2 linked regions of the Corallococcus sp. EGB genome follow. The protein of the gene in region 2 interacts with the protein of the main gene of each other region in a pairwise test. Links are inferred from orthologs where the notes say so. Each region holds a gene or a part of one and is shown on either strand. Other genes may lie near its edges.

Region 1 (10,533 bases), 8.3 Mb from region 2 along the record:
AACTGGCGCGGCGCACGGACGGCGCGGTGGAGTTCATCCACCCGGGGGAGCGCATCGACGAGAAGGTGGTGGCGCAGTTCTCGCGGGCGCTCGCGCCGCGCGTCACCGACCTGGAGGTGGCCTTCGACGGCGTGGAGGCCAGCGAGCTGGCTCCGTCCACGCTGCCGCCGCTGGTGGACGGCACTCCGTGGACGCTCTTCGGGCGCTATGCGCAGGCGGGCACGGGCAGCGTGACGCTGAAGGGGAGGTCGGGCCGGGAGCCCTTCTCCCTCACGGTGCGGCTGGCGCTGCCCGCGCAGTCGGACCGGCCGGTGGTGGAGAAGTTGTGGGCCGCCGAGCGCATCCGGGGATGGATGGACGCGGGGCTGGTGGGCCGGCGCGCGGACGCGATGAAGGAGCGCATCGTGCGGCTCGCCATCGAGCACCAGCTGGCCACGAAGTACACGTCCTTCGTGGTGGTGGAGGAGCGCCAGGGCGACCGTCGCGCATCCGGCACGCCGGAGACACGCGTGGTGCCGGTGAGCGCGCCCGCGGGCTGGAACATGTTCAACGCGGCCCCGCACGACGTGGACGACGACATGCCGGCGCCGGCGCCCGTGTTCGGAGGCGCGGCTCCGAGGCCGCTCATCCAGGTGAGGCGGGCCACTTCCTCGCAGAGGCCGATGCCCGCGCCCGGAGCGATGCCTGGAGGGGTCAGCCGCTCCCGGGGCGGCGCGGTGCCTGCGCCGCCTCCGAGCGTCGCCGCCCCCGCCTCCGCGCCCGCGCTGGGGCCTGAGCCCACCACCGGCGCCTCCATCCAGGAGGAGTTCGCGGATGGCGCCGGGGCCACGGGAGCCGCCGCGCCCATGGAGCGCAGGGAGCAGGAGTCCACGAAGCGGAAGAAGGAGAAGGGCGGCATCTTCGACCGGCTGATGGCCGCCGCGAAGCCTCACAAGGCCGCCGCTCCAGGGGCGCCGACTCCTGCGCAGGCGGCTCCGCGCGCCCAGAAGGCGGAGGTGCTCTACGAGCAGGCAGCGTCCCGGACGCTGTCCGTGGAGGAGGAGTCCCTGTCGCTGTCCGTGGCGGAGGCCCCCAGCTTCACCGAGGACGTGGGCGACCTGTTGGGCCGGCAGCTGGCGAACGGGCTGTGGGCCGGCACGGGTGAGGGGCCGGAGCCGGTGCGCCAGGCTCGCGCCACCGCCCGGGTGCTGCTGGTGCTCCTGCGCGAGGGCATCACCAGCAGCCACCCGCTGCACGGCGCGCAGGTGAAGAAGGCCGTGGACGCGCTGCTCGCGCTGGCCGCGCAGCTGGGACAGGCACCGGACGTGGCGGAGCTGGCGCTGGGCGTGGCGTGGCTGGTGGCGGCGGGGCCTCGCACGAGGGGCCGCATCGAGCAGGCCGCGAAGCCTCTTCCGGGCCTGGGCGGACGGCTGGGGGACACGGCCGCGCTCCGCCAGCACCTGGAGACGCTGGTGGCGCGGTAGGCCCCCGCGTGGTGGCACCCGGGCCCCATGCCTCCTCCAGGAGGAGCGGGGTCCCGGGTCTCCCGCTCCGTCCCGGGGGTCGACTAGGGTGGCCGCCCGCATGCTCCTCGCGCCCTTCGTCCTGGCCCTCCTCGTCGCCGCGCAGCCCGGTCCCCTCCCCCAACCGTCCGCGGGCGCCGTGTCCGCGCCGCCGCTCCTGGCGAGCGACGAGGCCTGCGCCGCCGAGTCCGACTACGCGGCGGGCTTCGATGCGCTGGTGTACGGACAGGATGCACAGGCGCTGGAGCTGCTGGAGCGCGTGATGCTGGTGTGCCCCCACCATCCTTACGCACCGGAGCTGGCGCGGCTGGCGCGGACGCGGCTGGAGCCGGGCGCGCGGCTGGCGCAGGACACGCTGGCGCGGCCGGGGGCGCTGCCGCCGGAGGCGGTCCCCAGGGAAGCGCCGTCGCAGGGGGCCCGGGCATCGTTGACCGTCGTGCAGACGATGCACGGGGTCACCCAGGGCATCCTGCTGTGCGCCATCTCCCACTGTCAGGACACTCGGGCTTACGTGGCGCTGTCGCTCTTGGGCGGCGGCGCGGGCGCGGCGATTTCGCTGCTCACGACCCGGGGCGGGCTGACGCAGGGCCAGGCGGCGGCCATCAACTCCGGAACGGTGTGGGGCTTTGGCTATGGCCTTGCGTCCATGAGCTCGTTCGACCTGGAAGGGGACCAGGCCACGGGGATGGTGATGGCGGGGGCGCTGGGCTTCACGGGCCTGGGCATCCTGGTGGCGGAGTTCGCGCGGCCCACCGCCGGGCAGGTGTCGCTGACGAACTCGGGCGGCCTGTGGGCGGGCGTGGTGGTGGGGCTGCTGATGGCCACGCAGGAAGGCGAGACGCGCGACTTCATCGGCATCGAGCAGGGCGTGGTGGGCGCGGGCCTGCTCACCTTCGCGCTCGTGTCGCGCAACCTGGACATCTCCCGGGGCCGGGTGCTGCTCATCGACGCGGGCGGCATCCTCGGCGGCCTGGTGGGGTTGAGCGCGCTGTACCTGGCGCTCAACACCGACAACAGAGATGCCCTGCTGGTGGGCACCTCCGTGGGCGTGGTGGCCGGCCTGGGGACCGCGACGTTCCTCACGCGTGACTTCGATGCGCCAGACGCCACGCCGGCCGTCTCCGTCGTCCCGGCGGCCATGGGACGTCATGGGGGGATGGGGCTCGCGGTGCTCGGGCAGTTCTAGACCGCCGGCTAGGAGTGGCGGCGCAGCGTCGGCTCGCGCGTCCGGCCCTCCTCGTCACGCGGGAGCCCGTCGAACGCCGGTTCGCCGGACGGCGTGCTGGGACGCCAGCGCTGGACCTCGCGCACCACGAAGAAGGCGGCGGCGGACAGCACGCCCAGGTCGTCCAGCCAGCCGAACACGGGGATGAAGTCCGGAATCGCGTCCACGGGCGACACGAAGTACAGGATGGCCAGCAGCCCGGCCAGCTTGCGCCACGTCGCCACCTGCGGGTCGCGCAGGTAGTGGAAGAAGCGGGTCCCCATTCCTCGAAGGCCTGCGATGTTCATACCCCTCCCTACGCATGGGGGACGCGGGTGATTGCACCATTCGTGCCCGGGGCTCGCACGCCCGGTGTGCTAGCGGGCCGGCCCAGCTGTCTCCTCCAGCACATCCGCGCGGCCCGCGACCTCCAGGCGGGCGCGGCCGCCCTCGCGAAACGGGGCCGAGGCCGGGGCGCGCACCACCAGCGCCATGCCCGCGCAGGACACGGTGAAGTCCACGTGCGCGCCCCGGAAGGCGCGCTCCAGCACCTCCGCGCGCAGCGCGCCGCCCACCGCGACGCCGTCCGTGTCCGGGACCAGCCGCAGCGCTTCCGGGCGCAGGGAGAGCATCACCTCGCCGCGGGCGTCGGTGGTCAGCGGCACGTTGCCCAGGGCCGTGCGCGCGACGCGGCCGAAGGCGGAGCCGGGCAGCAGGTTGGTGCCCCCCAGGAAGTACGCAGCGAAGGCGGTGCGCGGCGCTTCGTAGACGGACTCGGGCGTGCCCTGCTGCTCCACCGTGCCCGCGCGCAGCAGCACCAGCCGGTCCGCGAAGGCGAGCGCGTCGGCCACGTCGTGTGTCGCGAAGAGCACGGCGGTGCCTCGCGCCTTGAGCACGCGGCGCAGCTCCCCGAGCAGCGGGCCGCGCAGGCCAGCGTCCATGCCAGCGAAGGGCTCGTCCAGCACCAGCAGCTTCGTGCCGGAGGCCAGCGCGCGCGCCAGCAGCACCCGCTGCCGCTGTCCCCGGGAGAGCGTGCCGCAGGTGCGCGACTCCAGGTCCTCGACTTGGAACATCGCCAGCATGCCGCGCGCGTGCGCCAGGCCCTCCCCCTTGGGCTGCACGCCCATCACCACGTCGCGCACGGTGAGGCCGGACTCGAGCTCGCCGTCATGGAGGACGCGGCGCAGCGGGCGCTGCTCCGGGGGCACGAACACGTCCGGACCGGCGACCACGCGGCCCGCGAGCGAGAGGGTGCCGGAGCTCGGTTCTTCCAGGCCCGCCACCAGCCGCAGCAGCGCTGTCTTCCCGGAGCCGGAGGTGCCCATCAGCGCCACCACGTCCCCCGGCTCCAGCGCCAGCGACACGTCCCGCACCGCCGGGGCAGTGGCGCCAGGGAACTTCAGGGTGAGGGCATCGAGCGAGAGGAAGGCCATGACGGCGGGCACACTACGGTGCGGCACCGGCCGGGCCAAGCACCGGGTCCCGTCTCCGGGGACTGCCGGACGCATGGCTCCCCGAACCGGCTGCGGCGCTTCCCACCGCGAGGCTAGGCTCCCGTCCCGCCCTTCCCTCTTCCGGGAGTCCCCATGTCGCGCCTGCTCATCGCCTGTGCCGTCCTGTTGGGAGCCACGTCCTTCGCTCAAGCCCCCGCCACGCCTCCGCCGCAGCCCAAGGCCACGGCCGCCCCCGCCGCTCCGGAGAAGCAAAACCCGGCGAAGACCGCCGCGATGCGCGCGCAGGCCGCGCTCGCCCAACTGCCCAAGGCGAAGCCGGAGGACGTGAAGTCCCAGGACGCCATCCTCAAGGCCCTCTATGACGTCATCAGCGGACCGGCTGGCGCGCCCCGCGACTGGCAGCGCTTCCGCTCGCTGTTCTATCCGGGTGCCCAGCTCATCCCGCTGGGGAAGCCGCCGGGCGCGACCACGCTGGCGGCCCAAGCCATCACCCCGGACGACTACGTGGCGTGGGGCCAGGAGGCCACCGCCACGCACGGCTTCTTCGAGAAGGAGATTGCCCGCCAGACGCACGCCTTCGGCGGCCTGATGCAGGTCATGAGCACCTACGAGGCGCGCGGCACGCAGGACGGGCCGCTCATCGCCAAGGGCGTCAACAGCATCCAGCTCTTCAACGACGGCCAGCGCTGGTGGGTGATGAACATCTTCTGGCTCGACGAGGCCACCGCCGGCCTCAAGGTGCCCCAGGACCTCACCTCGAAGTAGCCCCGGCACCTGTTCCCACGAAGAGGGCCGGGTCCCGGAGCGCGCATCGAAGCGCGTCCCGTGCCCGGCCCTCCCGTACCGCTACCGCCTCAAGCCTCAGCCTTCCGAGCCGGGCTCACCTTCGGAGCCGGCCGAGCCCGCCGGAGCCTCCGAAGCATCCGCCAGCGCGGCCTCCGGGGACGCCTCGGCGCCGGACGCATCCACCGGCGAGGTGGTCTCCGTCTCCTCCTCGGACTCCTCGCCCTCCGGCAGCTTGGAGATGGCCATCACCTTCTCCTCGCCGTTCTCCAGCGCGATGAGGCGCACGCCCTGCGTGTTGCGGCCGATGACGGAGATCTCCTTCACCTTCATGCGGATGAGCATGCCGCCGTTGGTGACGAGCATCACCTCGTCGCTGTCCTTCACCTGCACCACGCCCACCACGCGGCCGTTCCGCTCGGTGGTCTTGATGTCGATGATGCCCTTGCCGCCACGGCCCTGCTGCCGGTACTCGCTGCCCTCCGTGCGCTTGCCGTAGCCGTTCTCCGTGACCGTGAGGATGGCGCTGCTCTGCTCGGCCGGCGTCTGGCCCGCCTCGGGCTCCTTGTCCAGGAGGTCCGCGCCCACTACCTCGTCGCCGTCCTCCAGCGTGATGCCCTTCACGCCGTAGGCCTGACGGCCCATGGAGCGCACGTCCTCTTCCTTGAAGCGGATGCTCATGCCCGTGGCCGTGGACAGGAGGATGTCCTTGGTGCCGTCGGTGATCATCACGCCCACCAGCTCGTCGCCCTCGTCGATGCCCAGCGCGATGATGCCGCTGGCGCGGACGCTCTCGAACGCGCTCAGGTCCGTGCGCTTCACCACGCCCTTCTTCGTGACGAAGAAGACGTAGCGGTTCTCCGGGAAGTCGCGCGTCACCAGCACCTGCGCCAGCCGCTCCCCCTCCCCGAACTGCACCAGGTTCACGATGGCCTTGCCGCGCGAGGTGCGGCTGCCCTGCGGAATCTGGTGCACCTTCAGCGAGTACAGCTTGCCCTTGGTGGTGATGGGCATGAGGTACGCGTGCGTGCTGGCCACGAACACCTTGGTGACGAAATCGTCCTCCTTCGTCCCCGCGCCCGTCTTGCCGCGCCCGCCGCGCTTCTGCGCCCGGTACTCCGACAGGGGCGAGCGCTTCACGTAGCCCGTGTGCGACAGCGTGACCACCATCGTCTCTTCGGCGATGAGGTCCTCGCTGGTGATTTCATCCACCGCGCCGGTGATCTCCGTGCGGCGCTTGTCGCCGTAGCGCTCGCGGATCTCCATGAGCTCCGCCTTGATGACGGAGAGCAGGCTCTTCTCGTTGGCGAGGATGTCGCGCAGGCGCGCGATGTCGCGCACCAGGCCAATCAGCTCCTTGAAGAGCTCCTCGCGCTGCAGGCCGGTGAGGCGCTGCAGGCGCATCTCCAGGATGTTCTGCGCCTGGTCCTCGCTGAAGCCCGCGCCCTCGTACTTGTGCTCCAGGCCGCCGTAGGCCGGCTCCTCGTTGCGCGCGCGGCTGACCAAGAGCTCCATCTGCGCCTTGGCCTTCGCGTAGTCGATGCGCTCCAGGTTCTGGAAGCGCTCGCGCGTGTAGAGCTCCGGCGACAGGATGTGCATCAGGCCCCAGCGCGCTTCATCCGGGTCGCGGGACGCGCGGATGAGGCTGACCACCAGGTCGATGAGGTCCTGCGCGACGAGCAGGCCTTCCACGATGTGCATGCGCGCCAGCGCCTTGCGCAGCTCGTAGCGCGAGCGGCGCGTCACCACATCGCGGCGGTGCGCGATGAAGCGGTCCAGCAGCTCCTTCAGGTTGAGCGTGCGCGGCTGCCCGCCGTCGATGGCCAGCATCACCGCGCCGAACGTCGTCTCCATCTGCGTCATGGAGAAGAGGTTGTTGAGCACCACCTGGGAGATGGCATCGCGCTTGAGCTCGATGACGATGCGCATGCCCTGCCGGTCGCTCTCGTCACGGATGTCGCTGATGCCCTCCAGCTTCTTCTCACGCACCAGCTCGGCGATCTTTTCAATCAGCCGGGCCTTGTTCACCTGGTAGGGGATCTCCGTGACGATGATGGACTCACGGTCCCCCTTCTTGCTCGTCTCGATCTCCGTGCGCGCGCGGATGGTGATGGACCCGCGGCCCGTCTCGTAGGCGCGGCGGATGCCCTCGCGGCCGGTGATGATGGCGGAGGTGGGGAAGTCCGGCCCCACGATGAACTCCATCAGGTCCAGGACGGTGCAGCCCGGGTTCTCGATGAGGTGCAGCGTGCCGTTGATGACCTCCGTCATGTTGTGCGGCGGGATGTTGGTGGTCATGCCCACCGCGATGCCGCTGCTGCCGTTGACGAGGAGGTTGGGGAACTTGGACGGCAGGACGAGCGGCTCTTCCAACGAGTCGTCGTAGTTGGGACCGAAGTCGACGGTCTCCTTGTCGATGTCGGCGAGCAGGTCCTCCGCCAGCCGCTCCATGCGCACTTCCGTGTAACGCATGGCCGCCGGCGAGTCGCCGTCCACCGAGCCGAAGTTGCCCTGGCCGTCCACCAGCAGGTAGCGGAGGCTCCACTCCTGGGCCAGGCGCACCATGGCGTCGTAGACGGAGGAGTCGCCGTGCGGGTGGTACTTACCGATGACGTCACCCACCACGCGCGCGCTCTTCTTGTAGGCGCGGTTGTGGAGGTTGCCCAGGTCGTTCATCGCGAAGAGGACGCGACGGTGGACGGGCTTCAGGCCGTCGCGCACGTCCGGCAGCGCGCGGCCGATGATGACGGACATCGAGTAGTCGAGATACGACCGGCGCATCTCGTCTTCGATGTTGATGGGGATGAGCTCTCCGGCGCCGCTCGACGGAGGAGGCGCGGGGGGCGTTGCCGGCGTGTCGGTGGTGTCGTCAGCCATGGGCTCTGGAAGGTGCGGACGGGCCCCGCGCGAGGGGGGCTCCGCCCGATGGGAGAGTGTTCGTAACCCCCGGATTTCCCTCAGTCAATAAGGGAAACAGGGGGGATTCGCCCCGGCTGCCCGCCCGCCCGGTTTCAAGCGTTTGGGAGGGCCTTTCCGGGGCGCCCGGATGGAACATCCGGGCGGTGCGTTTTCAGCCCCACCGCAGGCCGTTTCCCGGGCCGGATTCCGGACGGTTTCCGGGGCACCTCCCGGGCCATTCCGGGCCCGCTTTCAGGCCTTGGGGCGGAGGTTCGCGGCCAGCCGTTCGGCCTCCGCGCCCACGCCGCCCTCGGGGTCCCGGGCCCTGGCCGCTTCGAACGCGGCGAGCGCGCCTTCGCGGTCGCCGCGCAGCTTCAGCGCGACGCCCACGTTGAGGTGCGCGGAGGCGTTGTCGCGGTCCATGGCCAGGGCTTCGCGGAACAGCGTGAGGGCCTGGTCCACGTCACCGGACAGGAGCGCCTCGCGGCCCGCCTGGACGCGCTTGTCCGCGTCGTTGACCAGCTCCACCTCCAGCACGCTCTTGCCCACGACGTTGGCCACGAGCACGCGCAGGATGCCGCCCCAGTAGAACGACAGCCCCTCCGCGGCGACGACGGCGGCCAGGGGCAGGTCGGGCAGCAGCTGCTTGCCCCGGAACTTGAAGCGGACCTTGGTGTAGCGGCCCTTGTTGGTCCAGTGGACCAGCTCACCGCGGAGCTTCTGGAAGCCGGCCTCCAGCTGGGCCGGATCGATTTCGAAGGGCAGCACCCGGCCCTTCGTTTCACCGGCGGGCAGGCTCTTGGGCGTGGCCGCGCGAGGGTCGGCCGCGGGGCCGGCGTCGAAGACGGGCTCGGCCTCCAGCACGGGGGGCTTCGGGGACGACGCGGAGGCGCGGCGGGGCTCCACCATCTCCACCTTCGCCTTCACCGGCCGGGCCGGTGTCTTCGCGGGCGCGGCGGGGCGCGCGGGCTGCTTCTTCTTCGCCTTCGCGGGGGACTTGCGGGGTGCCGTCTTTGCCATGGGGCCACTCTAAGCGACCCACTCCCCCGCCGCTCGTGAAGTCGTGCGAAGACGCAGTCGTGTAGACGAAGTCGTCCGGAGACGCAGTCGTGTAGACGAAGTCGTCCGGAGACGCAGCCGTGTAGACGAAGTCGTCCGGAGACGGCCGCGCTAGGTGGGGCCTGGACGGTGGCCCCAGACGCCCACCATGAGGCTGGGCACCAGGACGGCGCCGTGGGAGTGCAGCTCGGCGGTGAGGCGGGCGACCAGCGTGTCGATGTCCACCTCCATGGCCAGCGCCACGCCCAGCCGCTCCATGTGGGGCAGGAGCGTGCGCACGGTCTCCACCAGGGCGTGCGTGGGCTCCGCGTCCGGCGTCACGCCCAGCCGTCCGCCCACCACGCCGTCATCCACCACCAGCCCGGCCCTGCGCAGCGTGGACACGAGCTCCAGGCCCATGTGGACCTTGATGCCCACGCGTTCGCAGGTGGGCAGCATCCAGTTCCAGATGCGGGTGAACAGGGGGAGCTTCGGGTGCATCAAGCCCATGGCCGCCAGCTCCAGCTCATGCAGCGCCATCACGCCGCCGGGGCGCAGGTGCTCCGCCATGCGGCGCACGAAGGACACCGGGTCCGGCTGGAACATCAGCACCAGCCGGCAGACGATGGCATCGAAGGGGGCGCCCACGGGCAGGGACTCCAGGCTGCTCTGCTGGAAGCGCACATGGGACAGGCCCTGCGCTTCGGCGCGGTGCTTCGCGCAGGCGAGGACACGGGCCTCGCGGTCGACGCCCACCACCTCGCCCGTGGGGCCCACCATCTGCGCGGCGAGGAAGGACACGGCACCCACGCCGCAGCCCACGTCCAGCACGCGCATGCCGGCCTTGAGGCCGGCCCCGCGCAGCACCCCTTCCGTCAACGGCGCGTACACCTGGGCCTGGAGCATCAGCCGTCGCAGCTCCCGGTCCTCGTTGCTCGGGACGTACTCCGCGGCGGCATTGGTTTCTTCGACGCGCATGGGGCCCCCCCAGGGGTGGCGTGGATGAAGCGGCCCGCACGCTCGCAATTCCTCGCACCGCTGGCGCTGTCCCCCGGTCCCAGGCGAATGACAGACACGAACGCCACGCCTCTTCCGGAGGGAGGTCTGACATGCGCTGGAGGACAGGCCCCCATCCCCCACGAAGGCTTCACGGCTGAATCCCGTGAAGCCAGCAGGTCGCGAAATGCGTTGCATGGAATGCGCGTGGGGAGGGCGGATCCGGCTTGGCCCGGCGTCCGGCCGTGGAACAATCCGCGCCCTCCCCCCACCAGGAAGAGCGCATCCATGACGCGTGTCCGGCCCGTCCTCCTCTCCGCCCTGCTGCTTGCCTCCCTTGCCCATGCGGCGCCCGCCGTGCCCACCGCGGAAGGGGCGTGGCCGCGCGTGCGCAAGGAGCGCATCCAGAAGCTGCTGCCCCAGGCCATGGCGCGCGCGGGCGTGGACGCGTGGGTGGTGCTCTGCCGTGAGAACGACAACGACCCGCTCGCCAGCCACGTGGGCGGTGAGAACGCCGGCGGCACCGCCGCGTTCCTGTTCCTGCGCGACGGCGACACGCTGCGCTCCACCGCCCTCTCCCCCGAGGGCGAGGCCACCGCGCTCCGGGACATGGGCGTCGTGGACGAGGTGGTGGCCTTCGAGCGCGGCGCGGACGTGA
Region 2 (10,198 bases):
TCGTGGCAGAACCCAGTCCCCAGCAATTCGGCAAGTACGTCCTGGTCTCCAAGCTTGCCGCGGGAGGCATGGCGGTCACCTACCGCGCACGCCTGACGGGCGCGATGGGCGTGACCAAGCCGTGCGTCATCAAGCAGATCCTCCCGCACTTCGTGGACGACCACGACTTCGTGGAGATGTTCATCAGCGAGGCGCGCCTGGTGGCGGGCCTGACGCACGGGAACATCGCGCAGGTCTTCGACTTCGGTGAGGTGGACGGGCAGTACTTCATCGCCATGGAGCTGGTGCACGGCCAGCCCCTGTCCAAGGTGCTGCGCCGCGCCTCGCGCGCGGGCATCGGGTTCTTCCCCCAGCCGCTGGCGCTGCACATCATCAGCAAGCTGTGCGAGGGCCTGGACTACGCGCACCGCCACGTGGGCGAGGACGGCCGGATGCTGGGCCTGGTCCACCGTGACGTGTCCCCGGACAACGTCCTCATCTCCTACGAGGGCGAGGTCAAGGTCATCGACTTCGGCATCGCCAAGGCGACGAGCGCGGTGGAGGCCAAGACGTCGCCGGGCACGCTCAAGGGCAAGTACCCGTACTTCTCCCCGGAGCAGGCCCACGGCCGCCAGGACCTGGACGCGCGCACGGACGTGTACGCGGCGGGCGTCGTCCTCTATGAGATGCTCTGCGGCCGGCGCCCCTTCGAGGGCGAGTTCGTCACCGTGCTGCCCCGCATCCTGCAGGGCGACTGCCTGCCTCCGTCCGCCGTCAACCCGACCATTGGCGAGGACCTGGAGAGCATCATCGCGCACGCGATGGCGGTGGACCGCGACACGCGCTACCAGACGGCGAAGGACCTGAGCGAGTCCGCGGTGGAGCTGCTCTACCGGGACACGCCCCGCTTCACGCCGGCGATGCTCAGCCAGCTCATGACGTACCTCTTCGCGGAGGAGCTGGCCGCCGAGGGCCGCAAGGTGGAGCTGGCGCCCGGCTTCAAGGAGCAGCTGGCCGCGTGGCAGTCGCCGGGCTCGGAGCCCTCGCAGGGCCGCGCGCGGCTGCCGTCGAGCAACGGCCGGTCTTCCAACCCCGGCAGCCCCGGCGTGGCCCGCCCGTCGAGCCCGGGCGTGGCGCGGCCCTCCAGCCCCGGGGTGCGCTCCACGGGCAGCACGCCCGCCCTGCGCCCCTCGACCGACGGCGCCCCGCGCCGCGCGACCACCGACGCCACCGCCGTGCGCCGCAACACCAGCACCGGCGCGCGCCGCGTGACGACGGGGGCCCCGCGCGAGACCACCGGCACCGGCCGCCGCCCCCTGCCGCCCGAGCTTCCGCCCGAGCCGGACACCGACTCCGGCACGGAGCCCACGGCGATGCCCCGGGCGCTGCCCACGCTGGCCGCGCCGCGTGACACACCGGTGGAGACGGCCATCGCGCCGGAGCCGCCGGCCCCTGAGGAGAAGCAGGCCCCCCGCGCCCGCACCACCGCGGACGACGCGCGCGACAAGCTGGCCGCCGAGGCCACCGAGCGCGAGCGCAAGCGCGTGAAGCAGGTGCGCCAGCTGAGCATCGTCGTGTTCGGCATCACCGCCGCGCTCGTCGTCCTCGGCCTGCTGCTGCACTTCCTGTCCCCGCCGGAAGTCCCCGAAGGCACCAACGAGCCCGTCGTCCTGTGGATCACCTCCCAGCCGGCGGGGGCCGCCATCGTCGTCAACGGCCGGCCGGTGGGGAACACGCCCAGCCGCATCATCGGCGCGGAGCAACACACGCCCCACACCATCGTCGTCACCCGGCCGGGCTACCGCGCCTGGACGCGGCGCTTCACCCCCAACCAGCCGGAGGTCCACCTCAAGGCGGAGCTGGAGGTGGCGCCCGGCACCACCCAGATGGCGTCGGAGATTCCCACCTCCGCCACGCTCGACGCGGGCACCGCCGCCGTCGCCGCCGCGGCCGTCCCCGCCGAGGACGCGGGCACCTCCCTGGAGGCGGACGGCGGCCTGGCCTCCGCCGACGCGGGGAGCGTGACGGGCGAGGACGCGCTGGCGAATGACCCGGACCGCGAGATGCGGCGCGTGGACTACCCCACCCGCCTGCTGGTGCTGCGCCCCATGTACAACGCGCTCCCGCTGCCGGAGTACCCGACGGCCACCATCGACGTGTCGCCCTCGGTGGCATACTCCGTGTGGACGGAAGGCAGCGCTGCGTTCGCGAGCGGCGACGGCACCACGTCCGGCACGCTCGTCTACTACGCGGAGGGAGACCTGCCGGCGGACAACGCCGTGGGCTTCGTCAGCAGCGCGCCGCGCAGCATCAAGGGCGCGAAGAAGCTCCACTTCTTCGCCCTGGATGACACCGGCCCCGAGGACAACCGCGGCTCCATCCGCGTGCACCTGCGGCAGTCCGCGTACGTCCCGCCCCGCTCGGTGCTGTTCGAGGCGGACAAGAACGCCGTGCAGGTGAAGCCCCAGCACCAGATGCTGCTGCGCGGCCTCAACCCCCAGTCCACCTATGCGTTCACCGTGCGCGACGACTTCGCGGAGGTGCACGCCGGCGCCAACGGCCGCGTGCACACGGTGCTGTGCGTGGAGAAGGGCCCCCGGGCCGAGTCCGTGCGCAGCACGCACCGCCTCTTCGAGACGGGCAAGCGCTACCAGGTGTCCGGCGTGGAGGAGCTGCGCTGCGTCTTCCCCGACCTGCGGCTGGGGGACAACCAGGGTGCGCTCGACTTCGACATCGTCGACGTGACGAACATGTCCCGCAAGGAGCGCGCGGAAGCGCTGCGCGGCGCCCGGAGCGCCGAGCGGTAGCGGCCGGACGTCCGGGCCCCCGCCCGGCGAGGACGTCCAGCAGGCGAGCACCCCCTTGACGCCCGGGCCCACCCTGACGCGCTGCTCCCGCGCGCGGGGCCAGTGCCTACCCTCACGGACATCCACTTCTTCTCCACGGGAGTCCGTCCATGATGCCCGTCCTGTCTTCGACTGGTCTGGTGCTGCACAACCTGGGGCTCGCCGTGGGCTTCGGCGGTTCGCTCTTCGGCAAGGTGGCCCTCAACCCCGCGGTGAAGGTGATTGGCTCCGAGGCCGAGCGCGGCCAGGTGGTGAACGCCGCCTGGAATGGCTTCAACATCATCAACGCCGCGTCCGTGGGCCTGGCGGCCATCACCTGGCTGGTGGGCCGCTCGCGGCTGACGGGCCGGGAGATTGACCGCACCACGCGCAGGCTGGTCATCGCGAAGGACGTGCTGCTGGGCGCCAGCGTGGCGCTGGGCGCGGCCAACATCTTCGGCGGGGCCTTCCTCGCGAAGCAGGCCCCCGAGGGCGCCGTCCCGTCGGAGACGGGCCTGACGCCCACCGCGGGCACGCCGGAGAGGGCCGCGAAGACGATGCGGGCGCTGGACGCGGGCGGCATCGCGAACCTCGCCACCATGGCGGGCGTCATCGGCATCACCGCCATCCTGAACATGCGCGCGGGGACGTCCTCGCGCTGGTCACTGGTCGCCAGGTTCCTTCCGTAAGGGCTCATGGGGGCCGCCCCGCGTCTCCTCCGCGGCCCGGCTCGAAAAGGATGGGAAGGGCACGTGGGCGCGGAGCCGGAAAAACGGCACCGGGCCCACGGGTCTTTCTCCCGGGGCCCGGCGTGTGACTTCAGGCGCCGCTTGCGCCGAGGCTCAGATGTCCAGGTTCTGCACGTCCAGCGCGTTGCGCTCGATGAACTCGCGGCGGGGCTCCACGGCCTCGCCCATGAGCAGGGAGAAGATCTCGTCGCTCTCCACCATGTCCTCCACCCGCACCTGGAGCAGCGTGCGGCGGTTGGGGTCCATGGTCGTCTCCCAGAGCTGCTCCGGGTTCATCTCGCCCAGGCCCTTGTAGCGCTGCAGGCCCAGGCCCTTCTGCGCGTCCTTGCGGACCGCGGCCAGCACCTCCTGCACGGAGAACGCCGTCACCTCGCCGCCGTCCACCTGGACCCGATAGGGCGCCTTGCCCAGCGACTGGAACACCTCGCGCAGGGCGATGAGCTCCAGGTACTCCGGTGAGGACAGGTAGGCCTGGTCGAAGACGGACTCGCGCATGGAGCCGTTCACGTCCGTCGTCACCACCAGCCGCTGCGCCTCCTGGTGCTCCGCGTCCTTCTCCAGCCGCGTGGACAGCCGGCCCACCACCTCCGGCATGCGCCGCTGGCAGTACTCGCGCATGGACGCGAGCGCCGCCTCCACCGCCGCCCCGTCCGCGAGCATCTCCGCGCGCAGGTTCGTGGCCTGGGCCAGCGCGTCCACGATGCGCGCGTCGCGGCGCTTGGCCTGCTTCTCCAGCCGCTCCTCGTAGGTGATGACCTTCTCCAGGAGCGCCTTGAGCTCCGCGCCGCCCAGCTCGCCCGCCGGCGTCTTCACGCGGCAGTGCTCCGCGGCGATGCGCAGCAGGTACTCGTTGAGCGCGCGCTCGTCCTTGACGTAGGTGTCCTTCTTGTTGCGCGTGACCTTGTAGAGCGGCGGCTGCGCGATGTAGACGAAGCCCCGGTCGATGAGCTCGCGCATCTGCCGGTAGAAGAACGTGAGCAGCAGCGTGCGGATGTGGCTGCCGTCCACGTCCGCGTCCGTCATCAGGATGATGCGGTGGTAGCGCGCCTTCTCCGGGTCGTAGTCCTCCGCCCCGATGCCCGTGCCCAGCGCGGTGATGAGCGTGACGATTTCAGCGCTGGTCAGCATCTTCTCGAAGCGCGCCTTCTCCACGTTCAAGATCTTTCCGCGCAAGGGCAGGATGGCCTGGTTGCGCCGGTCCCGGCCCTGCTTCGCGGAGCCACCTGCGGAGTCACCCTCCACGATGTACAGCTCGCTCTCGTGCGGGTCGCGGCTCTGGCAGTCCGCGAGCTTTCCGGGCAGGCCGCCGCCGTCCAGCACGCCCTTGCGGCGCACCGTCTCACGCGCCTTGCGCGCGGCGATGCGGGCGCGGCACGCGTCGCCAATCTTCACCACGACCTTCTTGGCGAGCGGCGGGTTCTCCTCCAGGAAGGTGGCGAGCTGATCATTCACCATCTGCTCGACCAGGCCCTTCACCTCGCTGTTGCCCAGCTTCGTCTTCGTCTGGCCCTCGAACTGGGGGTTGGAGAGCTTCACGGAGATGACCGCGGAGAGGCCCTCACGCGCGTCCTCGCCCGTGGGCGTCTCCTTCAGGTCCTTCCAGAGGCCGCCCTTCTCCGCGTAGCTGTTGAGCGTGCGCGTGAGCGCGGCCTTGAAGCCGGACAGGTGGCTGCCTCCCTCGTGGGTGTTGATGTTGTTGGCGAAGGTGAAGATGCGCTCGTCGTAGCCATCGTTCCACTGCATGGCGATTTCCAGCGACACGCCCTCGCGCTCCGACTTGATGTAGACGGGCTTGTCGTGCAGCGCCTCCTTCGCCTTGTTGAGGTACTCCACGAAGGAGGAGATGCCGCCGTCGAACTTGAAGTCGTGTTCCTTCTGGGTGCGCTCGTCGCGGATGGTGATGTGCAGGCCCGCGTTGAGGAACGCGAGCTCGCGCAGGCGCTGGCTGAGCGTCTCGAAGTTGAAGTCCACCGTCTCCATGACCGTGGGGTCCGGCTTGAAGTGGATCAACGTGCCGCGCTTGTCCGTCGTGCCCGCCTCCTGCGGGGGGCCGTTGGCCACGCCGCGCGAGTACGACTGCTCGTAGACCTTGCCGGCGCGCTGGACGCGGACCTTGAACCACTCCGACAGGAAGTTCACGCAGGTGACGCCCACGCCGTGCAGGCCGCCGGACACCTTGTACGCGCCGTTGCCGAACTTGCTGCCGGCGTGCAGCTCCGTGAGCACCACCTCCAGCGTGTCCTTGCCCTTGAACTTGGGGTCGGGGTGCGGGCCCACGGGGATGCCGCGGCCGTTGTCCTGGACGCTGAGCGAGCCATCCACGTGGATGACCACGTCGATGTCCGTGCAGTGGCCGGCGAGGGCCTCGTCCACGGAGTTGTCGACGACCTCGTACACGAGCTTGTGGAGCCCGTAGGTCATCGTGTCGCCGATGTACATGCCGGGGCGCTTGCGGACGGCCTCCAGCCCTTCGAGCTTGGTGATGGCGTCCGTCCCATAATCGGCGGGCGGCGCGGCCGGCGAGACACCGGTAGCGGGGGTCTTTTCCATGTGAAGCGTGTCCTTGGGAAAGGCTGCCGTTGCGACAGGGCTCAAGCCTGTTGTGCCTACCACCACCGGGCATCCCGGACAAGCTCCGGGAGCCCACGCAAGGCTGCGAAAAGATTCATGAATCAGGCGTCGAAACGCGAGGGCGGGAGGCGGTCCTCCAGCGCCGCGATCAGCTCTTCATAAACAGCCTTGCGGGCGAAAAGATGTCGCGTGACGAGCACCCTTCCCCCTTCCTTGAGGAACAGGCCCAGCACGCTCCCCCTGCGGCCGACCTGGCGCACGGAATCAATCTGTCCCCAGTGCAGCTCCAGCGGCTGGCCGCTGAAGGGCCGGGCCACCCGCACGCCCGCGGCGTCCAGGGTGACGCCCCACTCCGCGCGGGGGCGCAGGCGGTGGATGGAGACGAGGAAGGCCAGCATCAGGCCGGCGCTGAGGCCCGCGCGCGCCATGGCGACCAGCCCCCCGCCGCCCCGGTAGTCCGCCAGGGCCCAGGCGGTGAGGACCGCCAGGAGGCACGCGCCCACGATGAGGGCGATTCGGGTGGGACGCGGGTCGAAAGAGAAGAAGCGCGGGGTCATGGTGGCGGGTCGAAAGGAGTGAAACCTAACCCCCTGGCGCACGGTGCGCGCGACCTTTCCTCCACGGCTGTTCTTTGCCCGTCGCCCCCGTGCATAGGCTCCCGGCCCGCATGACGGACGCCGAACTCACCCAGCGACTGCACACCAACCTCATCGCCTTCAAGACACTGCAGGCCGAGCGCGGCCCGCTGCTCCACCTGCGGCTCCCGGGCGTGGACGCCTTCGCCCTGCCCGCCTACCAGGACGCCCACTTCCAGCAGGTCCTCTTCACGGACGCGGACGCGCTGGCCCGGGCGCTGCCCGCCGTCACGGACTTCTACCGGGGGCATGGGCTGCCGCGCTGGCGCGTCACCCTGGCGCCGGGGCAGGGGGACGCGACGCGGGTGCTGGGCGCCGCGGGCTACCGCCCGGACTTCACCGTGGTGGCCATGGGGTCCTGGCTGAAGGAGCTGCCGGACGCGGCGCCCGGGGTGCCGGTGGAGCCCGTGGAGGACCTCAACGACCTGGTGGAGATCAACGTCCAGACCTACGGCCCGGAGTGGCGGGACATCCTCTCCGTCTGGCAGCAGCCGCCCCGCCTGACGGTGAACACCGTGGTGGCGCGCGAGCACGGCCGGGCGCTGTCCTGCGGCCTCACGGTGGACGTGGCGGACACGGCGGGCGTGTACCTGGTGGCCACCCTTCCGGAGGCGCGGGGGCTGGGGCTCGCGTCCGCGGTGATGCGGGGCATCATCGCCGAGGCGCGCAAGCGCGGGTGCACCGCGATGGTGCTCCAGTCCACCCCGGCGGGCATCCGCGTGTACCGGCACCTGGGCTTCCGAGACATCGGTCTCTGGGAGCACTGGGTGCCCCAGGGCTCCTGAAGCGGCCCCGCCCCCCTCAGCGCAGCGCCTCCAGCTCCTCCAGCGTCTCCAGCACCCGCTGGGGTTCCTCCAGGCCGTGGAGCCGGTCCGCCAGCCCGCGCCCCGCAAGGCGCGCCACGTGCGCCAGCCGCATCAGCCGCGCGCGGCCCACGTGGCCGTCCACCAGCGCCACCACCAGCCGCAGGGGCAGGCCGTCCGGGGCGTCCACCTTCAGGGGCCGGGCCAGCGTCACCAGCGCCGCCACCGGGGCCGCTCCGGCCACGAACGCGTGCGGCACCGCCACGCCGTTGCCCACCTGGGACGGGACCTCGTCCTCCCGCTTGCGCAGGCCCTCCGCGAGCGCCGCCGCGTCCACTCCGGGCAGCGCCGCCGCCAGCCGCCCGGCCGCCACGTCCAGCGCGTCCTCGTAGTCTCCGCAGGAGAGCTGCACCACCACCCGCTCCGTGCTCAGGAGCGGCCCCAGCGGGGGCACGGGCTCATCGCCGCGCACCTCGCGCAGGGGGAACTCCGCGTCCAGGAAGGCCCGCACGCGCGCCAGCTGGGCGCCGGTGAGCTTGCGCCGCGCGATGTCCAGCATCAGCGTCCCCGCCGCGGGCACGTCCTCCAGGTAGCCCGCGACGTACGGGCTCACCCGGTTGGCCACGTCCATGAGCAGCCCCGGGGGCACGTCCAGCTCCCGGGCGATGGCCGTCAGCCGCTCCTGCGTGGGCGGCGCGTCCACGCCGTTCTCCACGCGGCTCAAGTAGGCGCTCGACACGCCGATGCGCCGGGCCAGGTCGCGCAGGGACAGCCCCGCGTCCACCCGCAACAGGCGCAGTGTGGCTCCCAGGTGCATGGCGGTCAGCTCCGCGCGCCGAGCGGCTGCGTCGGCGTCGGGTCCGGCGTCGCCCCCTGCGCCCGGGCCTCCTCCGGGGTCCGGGCCGGCAGCGTCGCCGTCTCCGGATGACACACGAGCAGCAGCGAGGCGGGCGCGTCGCGAACGATGCGCTCGCGCTGCACGCCGAACAGCCGGTCTTCCAGGCCCCATTCGGCCCCCAGGCCCACCACGACGAGGTCGTAACCCGCCTTCGCTTCCGCCAGCGCCGCGTCCTCCGGCGACGCGTGGCGCACCACCTTGAGCTTCACGGAGGCGCCCTCCTCCGCGGGGAACAGCTCCTCCACCTGCGCGCGGCCCGCGCCCGAGCCCTCGGGAGAGGTCACGTGCAGCACCGTCACCTCCGCACCGGCCTGCTTCACCAGCCGTCGCGCCAGGCCCAGCGCCGCCCGGTCATGCCGGCTGCCCACGAAGGGCACCAGCACCCGGCGCACCTGTGACAGGCCGCGGTCCACCAGCACCGCCACCGTGCCGCCCGCCTCCTGCATCACCTCACGCACCGTGCCGCCCAGCACCGTCTGGCTGAAGAGCGGCTTGTGCCAGCCCAGCAGCACCAGGTCCGCGCGCTTGGCCTGGGCCGTGCGGCAGATGTCCCGCGCGGGCTCCGACGAAACGAACGACAGCGTGCGCACCGACAGCCCCAGCTTCTCCGCCCGGCCCACCAGGGGCGCCAGCGCGCCGCCCGACGCGGCCACGGGGTCCAGGGCCTCCTCCCCGCGGGCCTTGAGCGAGCGCTCCGGCGACAAGAGGTGCAGCGCGTAGAGGTTCGCCTCGTTGCGCTCGCCCGACAGCGCGCGCGACAGCACCGCCATGCCCGGGCCGGCCTGCCCGTGCGACACGCACAGGAGCACCGTGTACGCGGAGGCCGGCAGCACCGGCTCGGGCGCCTGCACCAGCTTCTCGCGCGCCAGCTCCTCCGGCGAATACAGCAGGCGCAACAGCGGCGTGGTCATGAAGGTCGTGACCAGCGCCATGATGACCATCATCGTGAAGAGCGTGGGCGAGATGACGCCCAGGTCCAGGCCCAGGTTGAGCACGATGAGCTCCATCAGGCCGCGCGTGTTCATCAGGACGCCCACGGCCCCCGCCTCCCGCCACCGCAGGCCGGTGAGGCGCGCGGCCACCGCGCTGCCGCCGAACTTGCCCAGGCACGCCAGGACGATGATGGCGCCGCACGTGAGCCACGCCTCCGGCGTGGCCAGCAGGCCCAGCTGCGTGCGCAGGCCGCTGAAGGCGAAGAACACGGGCAACAGCAGCACGACGGCCACGTCCTCCAGCTTCTCCGCCAGCGCCGCCGCCAGCCCTCCCTCCTTGGGAATCACCGCGCCGAACATGAAGGCGCCGAAGAGCGAGTGGATGCCGATGTATTCGGTGGTCCACGCGGAGCCGAGCAGCATCATCATCGTGATGGCCACCACGTTCTGGGTGAGCCCCTCGCGGTTGGCCACGCGCGCGCCCAGCCGGGCGAGGAACGGCCTCACCAGCACCAGCATGAAGCCGATGTAGAGCAGCGCGAACACCGTGGTGAGCGCCGCGTGCGCCAGGTCCGACGCGCGCACCAGAGACACCACGAACGCCAGGATGCACCACGCCGTCACGTCGTCCACCGCCGCGCACGCGATGGCGATGGCGCCCAGCTTCGACTGCATGAGCCCGCGCTCGGTGAGGATGCGCGCCAGCACCGGGAAGGCCGTGATGCTCATGGACACGCCCATGAACAGCACGAACGAGGAGAACGGCACGTCCGGGCTGGACAGCGACTTGTACAGCCACAGCGCGC

Evidence for each region.
Region 1: the proteins of gyrB (region 2) and gyrA interact in binary tests that used the Escherichia coli proteins (3 or more experiments, as listed by UniProt). The link is inferred for Corallococcus sp. EGB from one-to-one orthologs.

The regions. Positions count from the first base shown.
Region 1 is NZ_CP079946.1:759,560-770,092, reverse strand. What follows is about bases 4,822-8,214. They hold gyrA (DNA gyrase subunit A), read right to left. Parts: upstream 7,821-8,214; coding sequence 5,022-7,820; downstream 4,822-5,021. Other genes in these bases: KYK13_RS03215 (tetratricopeptide repeat protein), read right to left, coding at 8,094-8,214; KYK13_RS03225 (nuclear transport factor 2 family protein), read left to right, coding at 4,822-4,925. Outside these bases: KYK13_RS03245 (VIT domain-containing protein), read left to right, coding at 1-1,463; KYK13_RS03240 (hypothetical protein), read left to right, coding at 1,564-2,688; KYK13_RS03235 (YkvA family protein), read right to left, coding at 2,697-2,990; KYK13_RS03230 (ABC transporter ATP-binding protein), read right to left, coding at 3,084-4,139; more of KYK13_RS03225, read left to right, coding at 4,293-4,821; more of KYK13_RS03215, read right to left, coding at 8,215-8,861; KYK13_RS03210 (class I SAM-dependent methyltransferase), read right to left, coding at 9,012-9,857; KYK13_RS03205 (Xaa-Pro peptidase family protein), read left to right, coding at 10,164-10,533. UniProt on the Escherichia coli protein: A type II topoisomerase that negatively supercoils closed circular double-stranded (ds) DNA in an ATP-dependent manner to maintain chromosomes in an underwound state.
Region 2 is NZ_CP079946.1:9,091,442-9,101,639, forward strand. What follows is about bases 3,376-6,433. They hold gyrB (DNA topoisomerase (ATP-hydrolyzing) subunit B), read right to left. Parts: upstream 6,104-6,433; coding sequence 3,647-6,103; downstream 3,376-3,646. Other genes in these bases: KYK13_RS37215 (hypothetical protein), read left to right, coding at 3,376-3,493; KYK13_RS37225 (hypothetical protein), read right to left, coding at 6,226-6,433. In the rest of the region: KYK13_RS37210 (serine/threonine-protein kinase), read left to right, coding at 1-2,786; more of KYK13_RS37215, read left to right, coding at 2,936-3,375; more of KYK13_RS37225, read right to left, coding at 6,434-6,681; KYK13_RS37230 (GNAT family N-acetyltransferase), read left to right, coding at 6,792-7,544; KYK13_RS37235 (helix-turn-helix domain-containing protein), read right to left, coding at 7,561-8,379; KYK13_RS37240 (cation:proton antiporter), read right to left, coding at 8,385-10,198. UniProt on the Escherichia coli protein: DNA gyrase negatively supercoils closed circular double-stranded DNA in an ATP-dependent manner to maintain chromosomes in an underwound state.